One region of the Kocuria gwangalliensis genome, then DNA from elsewhere that is predicted to be linked to it. Evidence: predicted binding sites of a transcription regulator. Region 1 holds the regulator's gene; the other holds the start of a gene.
The links. The regulator HrcA, encoded in region 1, represses chaperone genes, less so after heat shock. The targets are predictions, from matches to a motif close to TTNGCACTCGNNNNNNNCGAGTGCNAA.
Positions count from the first base shown of each region.

Region 1 (10,204 bases):
CAGGCGGCCATCGGTTCGCGCGTCATTGCCCGCGAGAACATTCGCGCGATCCGCAAGGACGTGCTGTCCAAGTGCTACGGCGGCGACATCTCCCGTAAGCGCAAGCTGCTCGAGAAGCAGAAGGAAGGCAAGAAGCGCATGAAGATGGTGGGCCGCGTGGAGGTTCCCCAGGAGGCCTTCGTGGCCGCGCTGTCCTCCGACGAAGAGCCGGGCAAGGACAAAAAGAAGTAATGCCCGCCCAGCCCGAAGGGGACCCGGCTCCCGCGGACGGGTCCCTACCCCCGAGCGCGGTGGCCCGGGCGCACGAACGCACGTTGAGCCTGTACGTGCACGTCCCGTTCTGCGCGGTGCGCTGCGGCTACTGCGACTTCAACACGTACACGATGTCCCAGCTGGGCCCGGACGTGTCCCGTGAGGATTACCATCACGACGCCGCCGCGGAGGTCCGCTTCGGTCGTGCCGTTCTCGACGCCGCCGGGGCGCCACCGCGTCCGCTGCACAGCGTGTTCTTCGGCGGTGGCACACCCACGCTGCTCCCGGCCGAGAATCTCGCGGCTGTTCTGAGGCAGGCACGCGAGAGTTTCGGGTTGGCCCCGGACGCGGAAATCACGGTGGAGGCCAACCCTGACTCGGTGACGGACCGCACGTTCGAGGTCCTGGCCGAGGCGGGCGTGAACCGCGTGTCCTTCGGCATGCAATCCGCCGTACCCCACGTGCTCACGGTGCTGGAGCGTACCCACACCCCGGCCAATGTGCCTCTCGCGGTGGCCGGTGCCCGGAAGGCGGGGCTGTCGGCCAGTGTCGATCTGATTTACGGCACACCGGGGGAGTCCCTGCCCGATTGGCGGCGTTCCGTGGAAACCGCCCTGGACCTGGGGCCCGATCACCTCTCCGCGTATTCGCTGATCATCGAGGACGGCACCAAGCTCGCCGCCCAGATCCGACGCGGCGAGGTTCCGGAGGTGGATCCCGATGATCAGGCCGAGAAATACATCCTGGCCGACGGTCTGCTGCGCGAGGCCGGGTTCGACTGGTACGAGGTCTCCAACTGGTCCCGCGCGGGCGAGGGCCGCAGCGCCGAACAAAACCGCAGCGCACACAACATTGCCTATTGGCGCAATCAGGATTGGTGGGGGATCGGCCCGGGCGCCCACTCCCACATGGACGGTGTTCGCTGGTGGAACATCAAGCATCCGTTGCCCTACACGAACAAGATCCGTGAGGGTCTATCACCGGCCGTGGGTCGCGAGAGCCTGGACCGGGACACCCAGTACCTCGAGCACGTGATGCTGGGCATCCGCGTCCGGGAGGGACTGGAGACGTCGAGCCTGCGCCCCGAGGGGCGCACCGCCGTGGCCGGGCTCATTGCCGACGGCTGGGTGGACGGCCACGCCGCTGTCGGCGGGCACGTGATCCTCACCGACCAGGGTCGTCTCATGGCCGACGCCGTCACACGTCGCCTTCTCAACTGGTGAGCGTTACGGCCTGGGACGGGAGACGGACGGAAGCCGCCGCGCCAGGATCACCCCGGACGCGGCGGCGTCGTATCTAAGGAGCCCTTCAGGGCCTGGCTGCGCGGTCGGCCTGCAGTCTGTCGAACATGTGGGTGTTGCCGCGGTACTGGTAGGGCTCACCCTGGTTGACCTTGATCCCCGCGATCACCGATTGCGCGGCCAGGACCACCCAGGTGAGGGAGGCAATCAGGGCAAAGATCCAACCGACCGCGGGAATCAATGACAGTCCGATGCCCACCAGGATGATCACGGTGGGCAACAGGGAGAAGTTGAGCGCTTCCCGGGACTCCTGTCGGGTGAACGGCCCGCGCTCGCCCAGGGTGCGGTGAATCACATAGCTGGGTAGTGCCCCGACCACACCGCCCAGGTGCGCGAGGGTGGCGAACTGCTTGTCCTGGGAGATGTCTAAGGGCTCGGCCCGAGCGGGAACGCGTTCGAACGGGGGGCTGTCTGCGGGGACCGGTCGCGAACCGGATCGGGAGGGGGGTTGATCAACCACTACATATCTCTTTTCGGGGCCACGAGCCCGTAGTGCCAAGTATCACTGCGCCGGAAATCTTCGATTCATTCTAAGGTCTCGATACTGGCCCCACGCTGAGACGCCGGTGTTAGTCGCACCACCAGGATCCGCGGACCTGTGGCCCCGCGAATCCGCAGCGGTGGCCTCGTTACCGGGGGGCCGTCAGAAAGTCGATGAGTTCCTCGACCCGTCCCAACAGCGACGGTTCCAGATCCGCATAGGAATCCACCCGGGCCAGGATCGCCTGCCAGGCCTGACCGATGTCCGCGGGAGTCTTGTGGGGCAGACCCAGTGCCTTGGCCATGCCGGTTTTCCAGTCGATTCCGCGTGGTATCACCGGCCACTCGGCCAACCCCAGGACCGACGGCTTCACGGCCTGCCAAATATCCACGTACGGATGGCCCAGCACCAGCACATTGTCCCGCGCACCGGGTACGCGCAGCGCGTTCGCGGCGATCTTGGATTCCTTGGAGCCTGTGACCAGATGGTCCACCAGAACGCCCAGGCGCCGCTCGGGGCCGGGGTTGAAGTCGCGGACCGCGGTCGGCAGGTCGTCGATTCCATGGAGCGGTTCCACCACGATGCCCTCCACAGCCAGGTCATGCCCCCAGACCTTGGCGACCAGTTCGGCGTCGTGATAGCCCTCCACCCAGATGCGGGACTCCTTGGCCACACGTGCACGCAAACCCTCAACGGCCACGGAGCCGGATCGGGTGCGGGCGGGCTTCCGAGGACCGGTCTTGCGCGCGGGCGGGCCCAGGTTGATCGGTTCTCCGTCCAGCAGGAAACCCGGGCCCAGCGGGAAGGTCTTGATCTTGCCGCGCCGGTCCTCCAAACCCACCACGCGCATGCCGCCAATGGTTTCCAGGCTGACCGCGGCACCCACCCAACCGGTCTGCGCATCCTCCAGGACCATGCCCGGTTCCAACGCGGTGTTTCGCGCCACGGGGCCGGTGCGCGCAACCGAGGCACTACTCAGGTCCTGCGGGCCCCAGTTCCAACCGGATGCTCTCACGATGCGCTGTCCTCACGTGTGGGATGGATGATCAGCCGCGAGCGTACCAAATGGCGCGTTGGCGCCTCGGAGGTACACTGAAAACAATTAGCACTGTCATCCGTTGAGTGCCAGGAACAGTCACTGTCCTGATTCATGTCCGAATTCCGTCCATGCCGGGGAGGTGAAGCGAGTGAGCCAACCGCGCAGAGCCGAAATTTTGCGGGCGATCGTGGAGGACTACGTCCATTCACGAGAGCCCGTGGGATCCAAAGCGCTCGTGGAACGGCATCAGTTGAGCGTTTCCTCGGCCACGGTCCGCAATGACATGGCCGCCTTGGAAGAAGAGGGCCTGATCGTGGCCCCGCACACCAGCTCGGGCCGCATTCCCACGGACAAGGGGTACCGGACCTTCGTGGACCAGATTGCCTCCCTCCGGCCGTTGTCATCGCCCCAGAAACGGGCGATCCAGTCCTTCCTGGACGGTGCCAGCGACCTTGACGACGCCATGGAACGGACCGTGCGCTTTCTGGCGCAGCTGACCCACCAGGTGGCACTCATTCAATACCCCGCGGCGTCGGGAACCACCGTGCGCCACGTGGAACTCGTGGACGTGGGTGGTACCTCGTTGCTCGTGGTGTTCATCCCCACCTCCGGCAGGGTGCTGCAGCGGGTCGTGGACTTGCACCGCGCGCTACTCGAGCACGAGCTCATGGAGTTGCGGGCGCGGGTACTGGCGGGAGTGGTCGGACGGTCACTGCGGGACGTCCAGGCAGCCGCCTCCGGGACGGCCCAACGCCTGCCCGCGGAACTGGTCGAGGCGGGCACCGTGGTGGCGGAGGCACTCGGTGCTTTGGCGGCGTCGTCGGAGGACCACAGGCTGGTCATGGCCGGCACGGCCAACCTGGCCCGCTTCAGTGGTGATTTTGCTCTCAGTATCGGACCAGTCCTCGAAGCACTTGAGGAACAAGTGGTCATGCTGCGATTGTTGTCAGAGATGCAACAGGACGCCCGCGGTGTGGCCGTACGCATCGGCTCGGACAGCACCGATGACCCGCTGGCGGAAACGTCCGTGGTGGCCACCGGCTACGGCCCGCAATCCGTGTCCAAACTGGGAGTGGTCGGCCCCACCCGCATGGACTACCCCTCCACCATGGCCGCGGTGCGAGCCGTGGCCCGCTATTTGTCCCACACGCTGGGGGAGTAGCCGCGCCCACCGTGGCAGCGTTCCCCATTCGCGTTGAGTACTACACACTGACGAAAGAAGAATCGATTCCATCGTGAGCGATCACTACGAAACCCTGGGCGTGACCCGGGATGCCAGCCCGGAAGAGATCAAGCGCGCCTACCGCAAGAAGGCCCGTAAACTGCACCCGGACGTGAATCCCTCCCCGGACGCCGCCGAAGAGTTCAAGCGCGTCTCCCACGCGAACGACGTCCTGGCGGACCCCGAGAAGCGCCGCGTGTACGACGCCACCGGAAACGAGAACGGAACCGACACCGGCTTCGGCGGGGGCTTCCCCGGCTCCGGCTTCGGGTTCGCGGACATCTTCGAAACGTTCTTCCAGGGCGCGGGCGCCGCGGGCCAGCGCGGCCCCCAATCGCGAACCCGGCAGGGCCAGGACGCGCTCATCAACGTGCGCGTGTCCCTCAAGGACGCCGTGTTCGGTGTGGAAAAGGACATCACCGTGGACACCGCGGTCGTCTGCCCCACCTGTCAGGGCTCGTGCTGCCAACCGGGCTCCAGCCCCACCACCTGTTCCATGTGCCGAGGTTCCGGACACATGCAGTACCAGAAGCAGTCCATCCTGGGCGTGGTCACCACCCAGGCGCCGTGCGCCACCTGTAACGGATTCGGCACCGTGATCGAGAACCCCTGCCACGAGTGCTACGGCGAGGGGCGCGTGCGCGATCGTCGTCCGCTGACGATCAAGATCCCCGCGGGAATCCAGTCCGGTAACCGGATCCGGCTGTCGGGTCAGGGCGAAGCCGGCACCGCCGGGGGACCCAACGGCGACCTCTACGTGGAACTCAAGGTCGACCCAGACCCCACTTTCCACCGCGAAGGCGACGACCTGCACGCGCGCATCCGCATTCCCATGACCTCGGCCGCGTTGGGCACCACGGTCCAGCTGGACACGTTCGACGGCGCCCGCGACGTCGACGTCGCAGCGGGCACCCAATCGGGTGCCACCGTGACCCTCGATGACTTGGGTGTCACACACCTGCGCGGTAAAGGCCGCGGTGATCTGCAGGTGCACATCGAGGTGGACACCCCTCAGGATCTCAATTCCGAACAGCGCGAGTTGCTCGAACAATTGGCGCAACTGCGCAGCGAGCGTCGTTCGGACGCCACCACCGTGAACGCTCCGTCCTCCGGCGGTTTCTTCTCCCGGCTCAAGGACCGGTTCAACGATCTGTGACGGACCCGGTCTTCTTTGTCGACCGCGGTGAACTGAGCGCGGCAACCGCCGGTGCGGACTTCGACCTCACCGGCGCCGAGGCCCGCCATGCCGTGACCGTGCGCAGATTGCGGGCCGGGCAGACCCTGGAACTCGTGGACGGTCACGGAACCCGTGCGGCCTGTGAATTCCTGCGCGGTGAGAAGGATGCGATGACGGTGCGGGTGGCCGCAGTGGCGCACGAACCGGCGCCGGACACCGAATTCATCCTGGTCCAGGCCCTGGCCAAGGCAGACCGGGATCTCCAAGCGGCCGAAAGCGCCACGGAGCTCGGTGTGGACCGGGTGATTCCGTGGCAGGCGGATCGCAGCATTGTGCGACTCAAGGCCGAGCGGGCCGCCAAGATGCTGGGTAAATGGGAGTCCACGGTGGCCGCCGCGGCCAAGCAGTCCCGGCGTGCCCGCTGGCCCGAGCTCGGAGACCACGTGAACTCCACCGGCCTGACCGCCCTGATCCGGAGCACTCCCGAGACGCGCTGGTTCGTATTGCACGAGTCGGCGGAGACCTCCTGGGGCGCCCTGCGAGCCGAGGAACTCACCGCCGCGACATCCATTGGGTTGATCGTGGGGCCCGAGGGTGGCATCAGTGAGCACGAACGTGAACACTTCACCGCGGCGGGCGCACACGCTCTGAAACTGGGCCGCGAGGTGATGCGTGCCTCGACCGCGGGGCCCGCGGCTCTTGCGGCGTTGTGTGCCTTGACCGGCCGGTGGAGTTGACTGTCGGCTTAGTCGGCCACGATGGTGACCGTATGGTCGTCGGAGACCTGCTCCTCGTCCTTGGGGCTGCCGGTCACGCGGACCGTGTAGTCACCGGCGGGCAGGTCCACGGGTATCTTGAATTCCGTACCCGCTGAGGAAGCGGGAGTTTCGGTTGGCTCGCCGATCTCACCGGACTGCACGGCCTCATCACCGTCAGCGGGGATCACTTCCCACGTGGCGGATGCGATTTCCGGAAGTACTCGACCGAACAGGGTCAGGGGCGAGCCGGACTCGGTTCCCGTTTGCGGATCGATCAGCCACACCGGGGCGGCCATGGACGCGTCACGGGAGATGGGATCCTGCAGGTCCACCGAGCCGAAGGCCTTGTAATCGGGCTGGCCGTCCACCAGAATCCGGACTTCCTTGGCGGTGGCCGCGTCAAGCAGCCCCGCGGTGACGGCGGCTGCGGACACGGTGTACACCAGTTGTTGGAGGGCCAGCTCGGCGTCGTCGGCGGGGAGCTGACCGGCGAACGCGGTGACGGGGAGATCAACGGTGATTGTGCCGTCGGGTGAAACGGATGTGCCCACGGACTCCACGGCCGACCACAGGGACCGGTAATCCGGGTCCAAGGGTTCAAGGCTGGTCATCATGACAACCGCTTCCGCGACGGGGTCCGCGGTGTCCGCGGCGGGCGCGGTGCGGAATTCACGGAACAGGTAGTGCGACTGCTCATCGGTCCCGGCCCAGTACACGGGTGCCTGCTCGGTGGCGACGCCCTCGTACACGCCGTCCGTGCTCACGGGGGCGGAGGCGATTCTGGGCGCGGCGCTGGAGGCATTGGTGGCGCGGTCAGCAGCTGACCCGCACGCGGCGAGGCTCAGGGTCACGGCAAGACCTGCCGAGGCGATGGTGACGGTCCTGCGGGCATAGTTATGCCTCGAGTCCATGAATTCACCATCCCGGTAGAGCTGTCGTCAATGTCTGCACGGACGCGTTGCGGGCAGAGGGCGTCCGTGACGGGTACCGGTGGTCCAACATACCCACAGGTAAGGGCGGCGATGAACCCCGAAGTGCGTCCTGGGTGAAACCGTTATCAACCTGCAACATAACGAGCGGTAGGCTGGACCCCAATGACTGATCATGTATCCGGGGATGAACCGCAACCCCAAGACCACGAAGGCCACACGCGTGTTGTGGTGCACATGCCCGACCGTGACACCGCTTTGCGCGCCCTGGGCCAGGCGGACGCCACCCTGCGCCTGCTGGAGCAGAGTTATCCGAACGTGCGTATCACCGTGCGTGACATGGATGTGGCCTTGGACGGGCCGGTGCAGGACACCCGTTCGGCCGCGGCCCTGCTCGAAGAGCTCGTGGTGCTTGCCCAGCGCGGCACCGACATCACGGAACGGACCGTGATGCGCGTGACCCGCATGCTCCGCGACGCCGAAGGCATGCGCCCCGCCAGCGCGTTGGCCACGAGTATCTTGTCCACCCGCGGTAAGACCATCCGACCCAAGACCGTGAACCAGAAGCATTACGTGGACGCGATTGACGAGCACACCGTGGTCTTCGGTGTGGGCCCGGCCGGCACCGGTAAGACCTACCTGGCCATGGCCAAGGCCGTACGAGCCCTGCAGTCCAAAGAGGTCAACCGCATCATCCTCACCCGGCCCGCGGTGGAGGCCGGCGAGCGCCTGGGCTTCCTGCCGGGATCGCTCAACGACAAGATCGACCCCTACCTGCGCCCGCTCTACGATGCGCTGCACGACATGATGGACCCAGAGTCCATCCCTCGTCTCATGGAGGCGGGCACCATTGAAGTGGCTCCGTTGGCCTACATGCGCGGGCGCACCCTCAATGATGCGTTCGTGATCCTGGACGAGGCTCAGAACACTACGCCGGAGCAAATGAAGATGTTCCTCACGCGCTTGGGTTTCGGCTCGCGCATCGTGGTCACCGGTGACGTCACCCAGGTGGATCTCCCCGGCAGCACGTCATCGGGCCTGCGCCAGGTTCAGCACGTGCTCCAGAACATCGACGACATCGCGTTCTGTGAACTCACCGCCCAAGACGTGGTTCGCCATGAACTGGTGGGCGAGATCGTCTCCGCTTACGAACAGTTCGACACCACCAATCGGCATCGCAACGAAAGACGCCGCCGCAAGGACGAGCGCCGCGCGGCCGCCTCGACCACGGCCGAGCCAGGCCAAGAGCCCTCATGAGCGTCTCGATCGACACACCGTGGGAAACCCCGGAAGAACAAACGACCTTCCCCGAGTCCTACCGCGCAGTGGATCCGGAGCAACTGACGGCGTTGGCCGACCTCGCCTTCACGCGCTGGCACATCCACCCGGACACCGAACTGTCCATCTCGGTGGTCGACGAGGAACAAATGGCCGAGTTGCACATGCAGTGGCTGGATCTGCCCGGCCCCACCGATGTGATGTCCTTCCCCATGGACGAGCTGCGCGCCGGCACGGTCACCGAACCGAGCCTGGGTGTCCTGGGAGACATCGTGCTGTGCCCGCCCGTGGCACAACGCCAGGCAGAGGCCGCCGGCCACAGCACGCAGGACGAATTGTGCCTGCTCACCGTGCACGGCATGCTGCACCTGCTCGGACACGACCACGTGGAAGACACCGAGCGAGAAGCCATGTTCACCCTGCAGCGGGATTTGCTCGAAGAGTTTCTGGGGCACGAGGCACCCGTCGAAACCATGAAATAACCCCGCCCAACGCTTTGCGAAAGGACATGGAGATGTCTGAGGTTCATCACGACACCCCCGAACAGCAGTTCCGCGCGGGATTCGCCGTGTTCGTGGGCCGCCCCAACGTGGGGAAGTCCACGTTGACCAATGCCCTGGTGGGGCGCAAGGTCGCCATCACCTCCAACCGCCCCCAGACCACCCGCCACACGATTCGGGGCATCGTCCACCGTGCTGATGGTCAGCTCATCCTGGTGGACACTCCCGGGCTCCACCGCCCCCGCACCCTGTTGGGCCAGCGCCTCAACGACGTTGTGGCCGAGACCCTGGGCGAGGTGGACGTGATCGGCATGTGCATCCCGGCGGATCAAAAGGTCGGCCCGGGTGACCGATACATCGCACAGCAAGTTGCCGCCGCGGCCGGACGCAACCCCGTGGTCGCCATTGTCACCAAGGCGGATTCCGTGCCCCGCGACCGGCTCGCCGAGCAGCTGGTGGCGGTCACCGAACTCGGCCGCGAGGTCATGGCCGAAGAACAGGCCCAGCGCGAGCAACGACGACGCCGCCGCGCGGCGTCGTCGAACGTCGCCCCCGGCAACGAAAAGCCTCGTTCGGACCGGTCCGACGCCGGATGGGGCGACGTGATTCCCGTGAGCGCCAAGGACGGCTTCCAGGTCGAGGAACTCGCGGCGCTGCTCGTGAGCCTCATGCCCGAATCACCGGCGCTGTACCCGGACGGGGAGCTCACGGACGAACCGGAAATCACCATGATGGCCGAACTCATCCGCGAGGCCGCCCTGGAAGGTGTCCGGGACGAACTGCCGCACTCGCTGGCCGTGGTCGTTGACGAAGCCACCGAACGAGAAGGCCGCCCCGCGAACAATCCCATGCTGGACGTGCACGCGAGCCTGTTCGTCGAACGGCCTTCCCAAAAGGCCATTGTGATCGGCAAGGGCGGATCGCGGTTGCGGGAGATCGGCACCAAGGCCCGCACCCAGATCGAAGCGCTCCTGGGGACCAAGGTGTACCTGGATCTGCATGTGAAGGTCGCCAAGGAATGGCAACGTGACCCCAAGCAGCTGTCCCGACTGGGCTTCTGAGAACCCTTACGTTCTCAGGTGGGTTTAGGAAAAAGCCCATAACCTGTCTGGGATCCAAGCCCACATCACGTAGCGACGCAGGAGAAACATTCGGTGGAATCAGGCAGCACACACGGTCGTGCAACCCACACGTCACGTGAATCTGCGCCCCGGCACACTCCCACCCACCAGCAGTCGCTCCATGAGGATCATGAGTTCGAACACAT
Region 1 is NZ_BAABLN010000033.1:39,799-50,002, reverse strand. It holds gene lepA (translation elongation factor 4) at 1-231, shown strand, start outside; gene hemW (radical SAM family heme chaperone HemW) at 231-1,475, shown strand; gene ABEA06_RS10525 (DUF4870 domain-containing protein) at 1,561-2,013, opposite strand; gene ABEA06_RS10520 (DUF3097 domain-containing protein) at 2,183-3,049, opposite strand; gene hrcA (heat-inducible transcriptional repressor HrcA) at 3,222-4,235, shown strand; gene dnaJ (molecular chaperone DnaJ) at 4,309-5,451, shown strand; gene ABEA06_RS10505 (16S rRNA (uracil(1498)-N(3))-methyltransferase) at 5,448-6,209, shown strand; gene ABEA06_RS10500 (GerMN domain-containing protein) at 6,218-7,141, opposite strand; gene ABEA06_RS10495 (PhoH family protein) at 7,325-8,416, shown strand; gene ybeY (rRNA maturation RNase YbeY) at 8,413-8,919, shown strand; gene ABEA06_RS10485 (GTPase Era) at 8,952-9,998, shown strand.

Region 2 (10,204 bases), on a different contig from region 1:
GATCCGATTCGTGGCTTTCGCCGGGCCCCCGGTGGTCCGAAATGAATCCGTTAGCGCCCGTGACCGATCCGTCCCGGGCAACGTATTCAAAGTGCTCGTGGAAGAGTTCCCTGCGGTGTTCCTCCGGGGTGTCCGGGGCCAACAACGTGGCCTCCAGAGCCCGAACTTGGTGCACCGGATCGGCTTGTCGGGCGATGCGTTCCTCCGGGCGGCTGTCCTCGAGCACCGGGTCTTCCTCACGCGCCCACAGCTCCGAGAATAAATCCGGCTCCGATTCGGGTTCGGTTGACCGCACGACGTGCCCGGCCGCCGCAGAGCGGGGTTCCGCCGATGGCAGGGCCGCGCGTTCGGCCTGCTGGGTTCCCCCGGGCTGTGGTCCTCGCGCCGGATCGCCGGGGCCCGCGAACCCGGGGCCCACCGGCATCTCGTGCTTCGCGGTGCCTGCCTGGTAGGCCGAGGCCATGGCCCGGGCGCGTTCATCCGCGGCTTCGTTGAGGTCATGACCCGCGTGGCCCTTGACCCACTCGAAGTCCACGATGCGCCCTGACATTTCACGGTCCAGGGCCTTCATGATCTCCACGTTGAGAACGGGTTTGCCGTCCTTCTTCTTCCATCCCTTCTTCTTCCATCCCGGCATCCACTTGGTGATGGAATTGATGACGTACTGGCTGTCGCACAGGATCTTGAGGGGCTCATCCGGTATGTGCCGAGTTGATTCCAGAAGGTTCAGGACTGCGGTGAGTTCACCCATGTTGTTGGTGCCGTGGTCCCAACCACCCGCGCGCCAGGTGTTCTCGTCAATGAACCAGGCCCATCCGGCGGGACCGGGATTTCCCAGGGCAGAACCGTCCGCCGCAGCAATAATTGTCATGCGATCATCTTTGCAAACGACTCCGACAGGCAGTAGCTTCCTCCTGGTCCCCCTCGGTTCGGGCGCGGGCGCACGACAAAGCCCCCGGAACGCCAACTCAATGGCGTCCCGGGGGCTTTGTCAGAGCTGGACCGCGCGAGGCGATCGAGCGTGCCCCGGGGCGGTACTTACATCATGCCGCCCATGCCACCCATGGGATCCGCACCGGCACCGGCCGGAGCCTCGGGCTCGGGCTTGTCGGCCACCACGGCTTCGGTGGTGAGGAACAGACCGGCAATGGAGGCCGCGTTCTGCAGGGCAGAACGGGTCACCTTGACCGGGTCGTTGATCCCCGCGGCCATCAGGTCGGTGTACTCACCGGTTGCGGCGTTGAGACCGTGGCCGGTCTGCAGACCGCGCACCTTGTCGACCACCACACCGGGCTCCATGCCGGCGTTCGCGGCAATCTGCTTGAGCGGTGCGTCGATGGCAACCTTGACGATGTTGGCACCGGTGGCTTCGTCACCGGTCAGCTGCAACTTGTCGAAGGCCTTCTGGCCGGACTGAATGAGTGCCACGCCGCCACCGGCCACGATGCCCTCTTCAACGGCAGCCTTGGCGTTACGCACGGCATCCTCAATGCGGTGCTTGCGTTCCTTGAGCTCCACCTCGGTAGCGGCACCGGCCTTGAGGACTGCCACGCCCCCGGCCAGCTTGGCCAAGCGCTCCTGCAGCTTCTCGCGGTCGTAGTCCGAATCCGAGTTGGCGATCTCGGCGCGGATCTGAGCCACGCGGCCTTCGATCTCGTCCTGGGTGCCGGCGCCGTCGACGATGGTTGTCTCGTCCTTGGTGACGACCACCTTGCGGGCCGTGCCCAGCAGGTCCAGGGTCGCCGACTCCAGGGACAGGCCGACCTCTTCGGTGATGACCTGACCGCCGGTGAGGATGGCGATGTCAGCCAGCTGGGCCTTTCGACGGTCGCCGAAGCCGGGGGCCTTGACGGCCACGGACTTCACGGCACCGCGCATCTTGTTCAGCACGAGCATGGCCAAGGCCTCGCCCTCGACGTCCTCCGCGATGATCAACAGCGGCTTGGAAGCCTGCATGACCTTCTCCAGAACGGGGACCAGGTCCTTCACGTTGGAGATCTTGGAGTTGACGATCAGGATGTAGGGATCCTCGAGGACCGCTTCCTGGCGGTCGGCGTCGGTCACGAAGTAACCGGACAAGTAGCCCTTGTCGAAGCGCATGCCCTCGGTCAGCTCGAGGTCCAACCCAAAGGTGTTGGACTCCTCGACCGTGATGACACCTTCCTTGCCGACCTTTTCCATGGCGGCGGCAATGAGCTTGCCGATCTCGGGGTCAGCGGCGGAGATCGACGCGGTGGCAGCGATCTCTTCCTCGGTCTCGATCTCCTTGGCCGAGGACAGCAGTTCCTCAGTCACGGCGGCAACGGCCTTCTCGATACCGCGCTTGAGCGACAGCGGGTCGGCGCCGGCGGCTACGTTGCGCAGGCCTTCCTTGACCAGGGCCTGTGCGAGCACGGTGGCCGTGGTGGTGCCGTCACCGGCAATGTCGTCGGTCTTCTTGGCAACTTCCTTGACGAGCTCGGCACCGATCTTCTCGTACGGGTCCTCGAGCTCGATTTCCTTGGCGATCGACACACCATCGTTGGTGATGGTGGGAGCGCCCCAGGCCTTCTCCAGAACAACGTTGCGTCCGCGCGGGCCAAGGGTCACCTTGACGGCGTCGGCCAGGGTGTTCAGACCCCGCTCGAGCCCGCGGCGTGCCTCTTCGTCAAATGCGATCATCTTTGCCATGTGTTGCGTCCCTCCTGGACGGTTGACAAACAAATCTGTTCATCACGATGCCCGCGACGGACGATGGTTCGCACGGGTCCTCACCCGCATGAACGCACCTCACCGTGATGGATGGTATCCACCCATTCGCGTGAGTGGGCCTCCCCCGGACCCGGGTTTAGCAGTCCACTCAACTGAGTGCTAAGTCAATACTGGCACTCGACCACGGAGAGTGCAAACATCTTGAGTCAAGAAAACTCAGGTTTCATCCGGGACTGAGGGACCACGGAGTGCTGCCGGTCAGTTACCCGGCGTGGCTACTGCCACCGTTGCGGGTTCCTGTCCCATGCCTGTGCCACCGTCGGCCTGCCCGCCTCGGGCACCCCCCGACTGGGCGTCGGTTCCCGGAACGGTATCCACGGCCGAACCGGATTCTTCCCGTGTGCCCGATTCCTCCGCCGCGCCGTCGCCGGTGTCCGGTAGGGGCACCTGCTCCACTGGCGCTTCAGGGGCGGCCGGAGCCTCGGGAGGTGCCGCGGGTGCCTCGAACGCCGGCGGAGCGGCGGGCACTTCCGGGGCTGCGGGCTGTTCCGAACCGGGCTGGACCCCGTTGTCCGGAGCAACGGGTGCTTCGGGGGCGGCCGGGGTTGCGGGCTGTTCCGGTGACGCCGTGGGGCTCTGTGACGGGGAGGGTTCGGCGGTGCTGGTAGTGATGTTCCCCGAGGGCGCGGGGGAATTTTCCACCGCGTCCTGGGCCGTACGCGGTGCGTTGACGAACGCAACCGCGCCGACGGTGAGCGCCAGAATTCCCGCTCCGACTATGGCGAGGAATCCTTTACGAGAACCGGTGCGCGCCCGAGGGTTATGACCCCGGTGGGCACCTTGACGCGTTCCGTCCTCGGGAACGTCGTCGAATTCGTCACGGGGGTATTCACTCATTGTCCATACTTCCGGTCAGCCACGATTTGCCTCTACTATCCCACGGCCGCGGGCGTTGTCCTACCCCGTCAGCGCTGCCTGGCCCGGCGTAATCGCGAAATGAGCATGGGAGCGAACCGGGCGGCGTCGTCCCGGTCGATCAGCGCATTGAGGCGCTGATAGTAATTGACGGGGCTGAGCCCCAATCGTTGCCGAATGGCCGACTCCTTGGCCCCGCGATATTTCCAGTGTTCGGCTTCGAGCTGCAGGATGGCCTTGTCCAGTGCATCAAGCCCGTTGTCCGGTTCAGCCATGAGAGCCACCATAACCGGTAATCTCATACCCGTTATCCGCACCCGTTATCGATCGGAGACCAGCTCATGTCAGAACCTCGTCCCCTGCACGAGATCATGAGCGATGACTGGGCCCGGGCGCTGCAGCCCGTGGAGTCCACCATTCGTGAGATGGGGGAATTCCTGCGAGCCGAGCATGCTGCCGGGCATCGCACCTTCCCGAGCGGAGACAACATCTTTCGCGCATTTCGCGAACCGATGTCCCGGGTGAAGGTCTTGATCGTGGGGCAGGATCCGTACCCGACCCCGGGACATGCCATGGGGCTCTCGTTCTCGGTGCAACCGCAGGTTCGCCCCATCGCCAGGTCCCTGCAGAACATTTACAAGGAACTGAACACCGATCTGGGGATCACCCCGCCGGAGCACGGCGACCTCTCTTCGTGGTCCGAGCAGGGGGTCATGCTGTTGAACAGGGCCCTGACCGTGCGGGAGGGCGCTCCCGCATCACACCGCGGCAAGGGGTGGGAAACCGTCACGGAATGCGCAATCAAGGCACTGGCCCAACGAGGAACCCCCCTGGTCGCAATCTTGTGGGGTCGCGACGCCCGCGACACCAAACAGTGGCTGGCAGGGGCACCCACAGTCGAATCTGTGCACCCCTCCCCGCTGTCCGCGGCAAGGGGATTCTTCGGTTCGCGCCCGTTCTCCCAAACCAATGAGCTTCTTGCGAACCAGGGTGCCCAACCCGTCAACTGGACGATCGCCGATTAGGATCACCTAGGCTGGGGAGATGGAGAAGACCACTGCGCGGAAGCCGCGGAAACCACAGCTCAACCTCGAGGTGACCGAGCGCCGGGAGCTGTCCCCGGGCATGGTCCGCGTGGTGTGCCGGATCGCCAATCACGCGGATTACCAGGACATTGTTCCTCCGGAGAAGTACGTCAAACTGGTGTTCTTCTCCGACGCCACGCTGGCCGACATTCCCTCCGGAGAGTTCCCCGATTACTGGAGCCTGCGCGATGCCGCGGCACCTGAGGACCTCCCCGTCACCCGCCATATGACGCTGCGTCGGTACGACGCCGCCGCCGGCACCGTATGGATCGATGTCGCCCTGCACGGCACGGAGGGGCACGCGGGACCGTGGGCCGCGACGGCCAAGCCCGGCGATCGTCTGGTGGCCGTCGGGCCGGGTGGCAAATGGGAACCCGATCCGGATGCCTCCTGGACGCTGCTGGCCGGGGACGAGGCCGCGATCCCCGCGGTGCTCGCCAATGTGGAATCCCTCCCGGACACGGCGGAGGGGTTGGCGATTCTCGAGGTGCAGGATCCCGCGCACCGCCACGATCTCAGCGGAGTCACAGTGCCGGAGGGCGTACGGATCCAATGGGTCTACCGGTCAAGCCACCAGCAGGATGAACGCGCCCTCGTGTTGGCCGTGTCCCGGGCCCCGTGGCCCGAGGACCTGTCCGGCATTCAGGTCTTCGTCCACGGCGAGCGCGAGGCCATGAAAGAGGTCCGCAAGGAGTTGTTCGACCGCCGCAACCTGGATCGATCTCAGGTCTCACTGTCCGGGTACTGGGCCGCCGGCCGTACGGAAGACCTCTTCCAGGCCGAGAAGAAGCTCCCCGTGGGGAAAATTCTCTAGCCCTCAGCGGCGCCGGTTCCGCCGGTGCGAGAAGATCTGCATGCGCTCCAGGAACGGGCGCATCAGGTAGTTTCCGAGCACCACACCCGAGGCCATCATGACAATCGATGCCATGGCGTTGATCAGCCCGGTGAAGCCGGTGCCCGCGGTGTCTGCCTCTACGGTGATCGCGTACATGCCGCGGAAAATGGACAACCCCGGCAGCAGGTAGGTCATCGCGGGGATGGCGAGAATGGTTTGCGGAATCCGTGAACGAGCCGCCAGCAATGCGGCAACGCAGCCCGTGGTCACGGCGCCGAGAGCCGTGTCCAGGCGGGCGCCCAGTCCGTACTCGCCACCCACATGGAACACCAACAGCCCTGCCAGGGCGGCAAGAACCGCGGGGAAGATGTGCCGTGGTTTGGCCTGCATGGTCACGGCCACCAAAGCCGTGGAAATGAGCATGAAAACCGTGTTGGTCACTGCATCCGGTGAGGTGAACGAGGATTGCGACACGTCGATGCGTGGCACGCCCAGGTAGCCGGCCAACGCGATACCCACGGCGATCCCGGCGATGATGCCGAGGAACGCCAATGATGTGGACAGCAAACGCCCCACAGCGGTCACTGGGAAGCCATTGATGGCGTCCTGCATGGTCGAGACCATGCGGGTAGTGGGCAGCAGCATGATGATGCCACCGGCAATGACTCTGGGCGGTGACAGGTCCACGCCCAGGGCGGAAATCCCCATGGCCGCGAGCGTCACAATCAATGCATTTGCGGCCAGGGCGAAGAACTCGGGAATACGCCAGGCACCGAGTTTCGCGGACACCAACTGCACGAGCACCGAGGACACCGCCGCCACCAGGGCACCGGCAGCTCCGCCGCCGATCGCCATGGTGATGGTGGCCGCCGCGACCACGGTTGCCAACCACACGGTCCACTTGGGATATGGCTTGGGTTTGGAATTGATGATTGACAGTTGCCGCTCGGCTTCCTTGAGCGGCATGGTCCCCTCGATGATGCGTGTGACCAGTTGGTGCGAATTGGCCAGACCCGCGTAGTTGTCCGTCCACGAGCGCACCACGCGCATGACCGTGTGACTGTAGGTGTTGGGATCGTCCAGGACGTCCTGGCTGGTCCGGGGACCGCTGATTTGTCCCGTGCTCTCCGTGTTGTGGCCCTCCGCGGTCAGCTTTCCCGTCTCGGTGATCTCGGCGACGTAGTTTATGGTCACCGACTGGTTGGTGATGTCCACCTCAAGATTTTCCACCCCGTAGGTCGCGCACACGGCAATGATCGCGTTCTCCACGTCCAGGGCATCGGCACCGTAGTGGAACATGGTCTCGGCCAGCCGCAGCGCAAAATTCAGGGTGCGTCGAGCCTGCCGGTCGCTGCTGTCCCCGAACCGTCTGAGGTTGTGGAACGGCGTAGCCGTGAGTCGGTCCACCACGCGCATGGGTGCGGTCGGGGCGGCGTCGCCCCAGATGATGGACCGTAACTTCTCCTTGGACGATTGCACCGCCCGCGTGCGGGTCGAGGGATAGGCGCCCCGCAGCACCGTGGTGGTGGCCGGGGCCGGCTCGTGGGGCACGCCCGATGTATCTGGCCGTTCCACGGCTGTGGTTTGTCCGGACCCACGGCGAGAAATCTGCGTGACGGGCCTGGTGGCGGCGGCAGCTTGAGAACGCGGTGTCGCCCCGGCCTTATCGGCCTCGATCTGGCCGGGAGTCAGCACCGGCAGCGCACCGACCTGGGAGGACACCGCCCCGTCCTGAGCGGCAACCGATTGCTGGGGCGAGACCGCTGGCTGCACTCCACTCGCGAGCCGAGCGCGGGTTTGTGCCTGGGCGGCCTGGGTCTCCGTGGGTCTGACCAATGATGCCGGGAATCCATGCATGGTGACCGGGCGGGCCGCACCGGTCAGGGAGGTGTCACCACCGGGTCCGAACGGTTCTCCGTCCTGGAATTCGAGGCCGGCCGCGGCCCCCGACGCCGGGTACCCGTGATGGGAAAGCTCCCGAAGTTGTTCGGTCACGCTCACAGTCGTTGGACCTCCCTGACCCCGCGGGTACTGCTAGTGATGTCTTACGGTGTACGGACGGGTTTCAAGCCATCACGAATCAGTAGAACGGCTGCCCGGTCCTGCGTACCCAGAGCTGGCGCTGTACCTTCTCACCAATGTTGGCCCACATTGCATACTTGGCCTTGTTGAGGGGCTGATCCCACACTCCTACGTAGTCCACGACCGTCTTGGTGAAGCTGGTCTTGAACAAACCCAGACCGTAGTAATGGTGATCCTTGTTCTTGAGCTGATCGCTGGGAGGGGTACCGCAGAAGTCGTACTGTTCGATGTCGCACTCGTCCTTGAGGTCCAGGATGGCCCGCCATTGCACCAAGTGGGAATCGCCGTACTGCTTACGGCGCGGTGTGGAACCGCCGTCCTTGTACGTGCCCTTGGAGCCATACGCGATCACGTACGCTCCCACGGAGGGCTCGTCGTCCTCATACGTGAAGTACAGCCGCCCCTGACCCCGCTCGGCAAAATTGGTCCAGAACGCGCGGTAGTACTCATAGGAACGCAGCGTGACCTTGGCGTGTCCCTGACCCACGGAATCCATGAGCGCGTACATGGCGCGCATGTTCTCCTCGGTGAGCTCCACACGCTCCACCTCACAGCCTTCGCGGGTGGCGCGGCGCACGGCGTTACGTCCACGCGAGTGCAGGGACTTGAGCAGCGCCTTCTCATCCGGGGTGGTGTCAAGTACCGCGGTGGAATCATTGGGCTGGATCTCAAAGGACTTCACGAGCCCGCAGCGAGCGAGTAGACCGCTCGCGTAGTCGGAGGCAAGGATCTCGGGTTCGTACTTGATGGCGAACACGCCCTTGGCGGCACCCGCCACGAACTTCCTGTTGGCCTCGACGATCGCGGGCATGTCGTCGATGGACTCCACGTCCGGTCCCTTGATCATGTACCAGATCCTGCCCAGGCCCGGGACGCTCTTTTCGAGGGCCAGGTTGTAGCTGGGTTGAGAACCATCCGTGGCCTCGTAGACCACGTAACGCGGCGCCCACCCGTGGTCCTTCTTGACCTCCGCGAAAGCCCGGGACTGCAACAGGTTGCCGCCGGAGGGATTGGCCGTGACGTGGGAGTCCCACCCGCGGATTTCTTCATCGGTGGCAAAGCGTGCCGTGAATTCTCGCAAGGCTCTCTCAATCCTGGTTCTGTGACTGATGACGCAGCGCCGGAGGCGACGCCGCAGTCAGCGACGCCGCCTCCGAGTGGCTGACAGGACTCTAGTCTACGTCCGGGCTGACACTATCCTCGTCCCCAGGATCCACGTGGTCGTCGCGTGTGCCGGGGTCCCGCACCGTGTGCTGAGCGCCGGGTGCCGTGCCGGGCTGTCCCTCGGGGCGGTTGGTCGTGCCCGCATTGCTCTGCCCCGTGCCCTGAGCGGTCGTGCGCGTGGGTTGGGCAGTTCGGTCCCGCGCAGTGGCCGAGACGGAGCCCCGGTTGGCGCCGGCCATGGCCATTTCGCGGCCCTCCGTGGCTTCGCCCCGGCCCGTGAATTCGGTGCGGTCGTTGTACACGTACTTACCCGGGTGCCCGGAGGTGAAGCGATCCGGGTTGGCGTACTCCCAGTCCTCGCCCCAGCCGCCCTCAACACCCTCGAACAATTCGCCGCGGCCGAGCCAGCGGTACAGCGATTCGTACGAGATGCTCTCCGTCGCGGTGATCCGACGGCGTAGCATCTCGCGGGTCATTTGCTCCGGACGGTCACAGCCCATGGTGGCGATGATCTGCCCGGTCTCCTCAACGGTCAGGCGGTGGTAACGCTCCACCCGGTCACCCTTGGAAGCAACGTCCAGGGCCTGGTACAACCGCGGATCCTGAGTCGCCACGCCCACGGGGCACTTGTTCGTGTGACATTTCTGCGCCTGAATGCAGCCGACGGCCATCATCATGGCGCGAGCGCTCATGCAGAAATCCGCGCCCTGAATGATGTGACGCACAATGTCGTGACCGGAAATCACCTTGCCCGCGGCACCGATCTTGATGCGGTCGCGCAGACCGGAGCCGACCAGGGCGTTGTGCAGTAGGATCACGCCCTCGGTCAGCGGGGTACCCACGTGGTCCTGGTACTCGAGGGGGGCGGCGCCGGTGCCGCCCTCGGAGCCGTCCACAATGATGAAGTCCGGGGTGGTCTTCTCTTCGATCATGGCCTTACAGATCGCCAGGATCTCCACGCGTGAGCCGATGCACAGCTTGAAGCCGATGGGCTTGCCGTTGGACAGTTCACGCAACTGCGCTATGAAGCGAACCAGTTCGCGGGGTGTGGTGAAGGCGGAGTGGCTTGCCGGGGAAATACAGGTTTCTCCCACGGGCACCCCGCGGGCTTCGGCAATCTCCGCCGTGACCTTGGTACCGGGCAGCACACCGCCCAGGCCGGGCTTGGCGCCCTGGGACAGCTTGATCGTAATGGCCTTGACCTGTTCCAGGTTGGACTTCTCCCGGAACTTCTCCGGGTCGAAGCGCCCGTCCGCGGTGCGGGTGCCAAAGTACCCCGAGCCGAATTCCCAGATGAGGTCGGCACCGTACTGCAGGTGGTACTGGGTGAGTCCGCCTTCACCGGTTTCATGTGCAAACCCTCCCTGCGCAGCACCCTTGTTCATGGCGAGAACGGCGTTCTTGGACAGCGATCCGAAGCTCATGGCGGAGA
Region 2 is NZ_BAABLN010000071.1:50,321-60,524, forward strand. It holds gene ABEA06_RS14305 (RNase H family protein) at 1-871, opposite strand, end outside; gene groL (chaperonin GroEL) at 1,039-2,670, opposite strand; gene ABEA06_RS14315 (hypothetical protein) at 2,950-3,588, opposite strand; gene ABEA06_RS14320 (DUF3263 domain-containing protein) at 3,657-3,881, opposite strand; gene ABEA06_RS14325 (uracil-DNA glycosylase) at 3,948-4,631, shown strand; gene ABEA06_RS14330 (siderophore-interacting protein) at 4,651-5,505, shown strand; gene ABEA06_RS14335 (threonine/serine exporter family protein) at 5,509-7,521, opposite strand; gene ABEA06_RS14340 (lipid II:glycine glycyltransferase FemX) at 7,607-8,689, opposite strand; gene ABEA06_RS14345 (FMN-binding glutamate synthase family protein) at 8,781-10,204, opposite strand, start outside.
Region 2: a site for HrcA is predicted at 2,828-2,854, ahead of groL (chaperonin GroEL). Genes of this name have one in related genera too.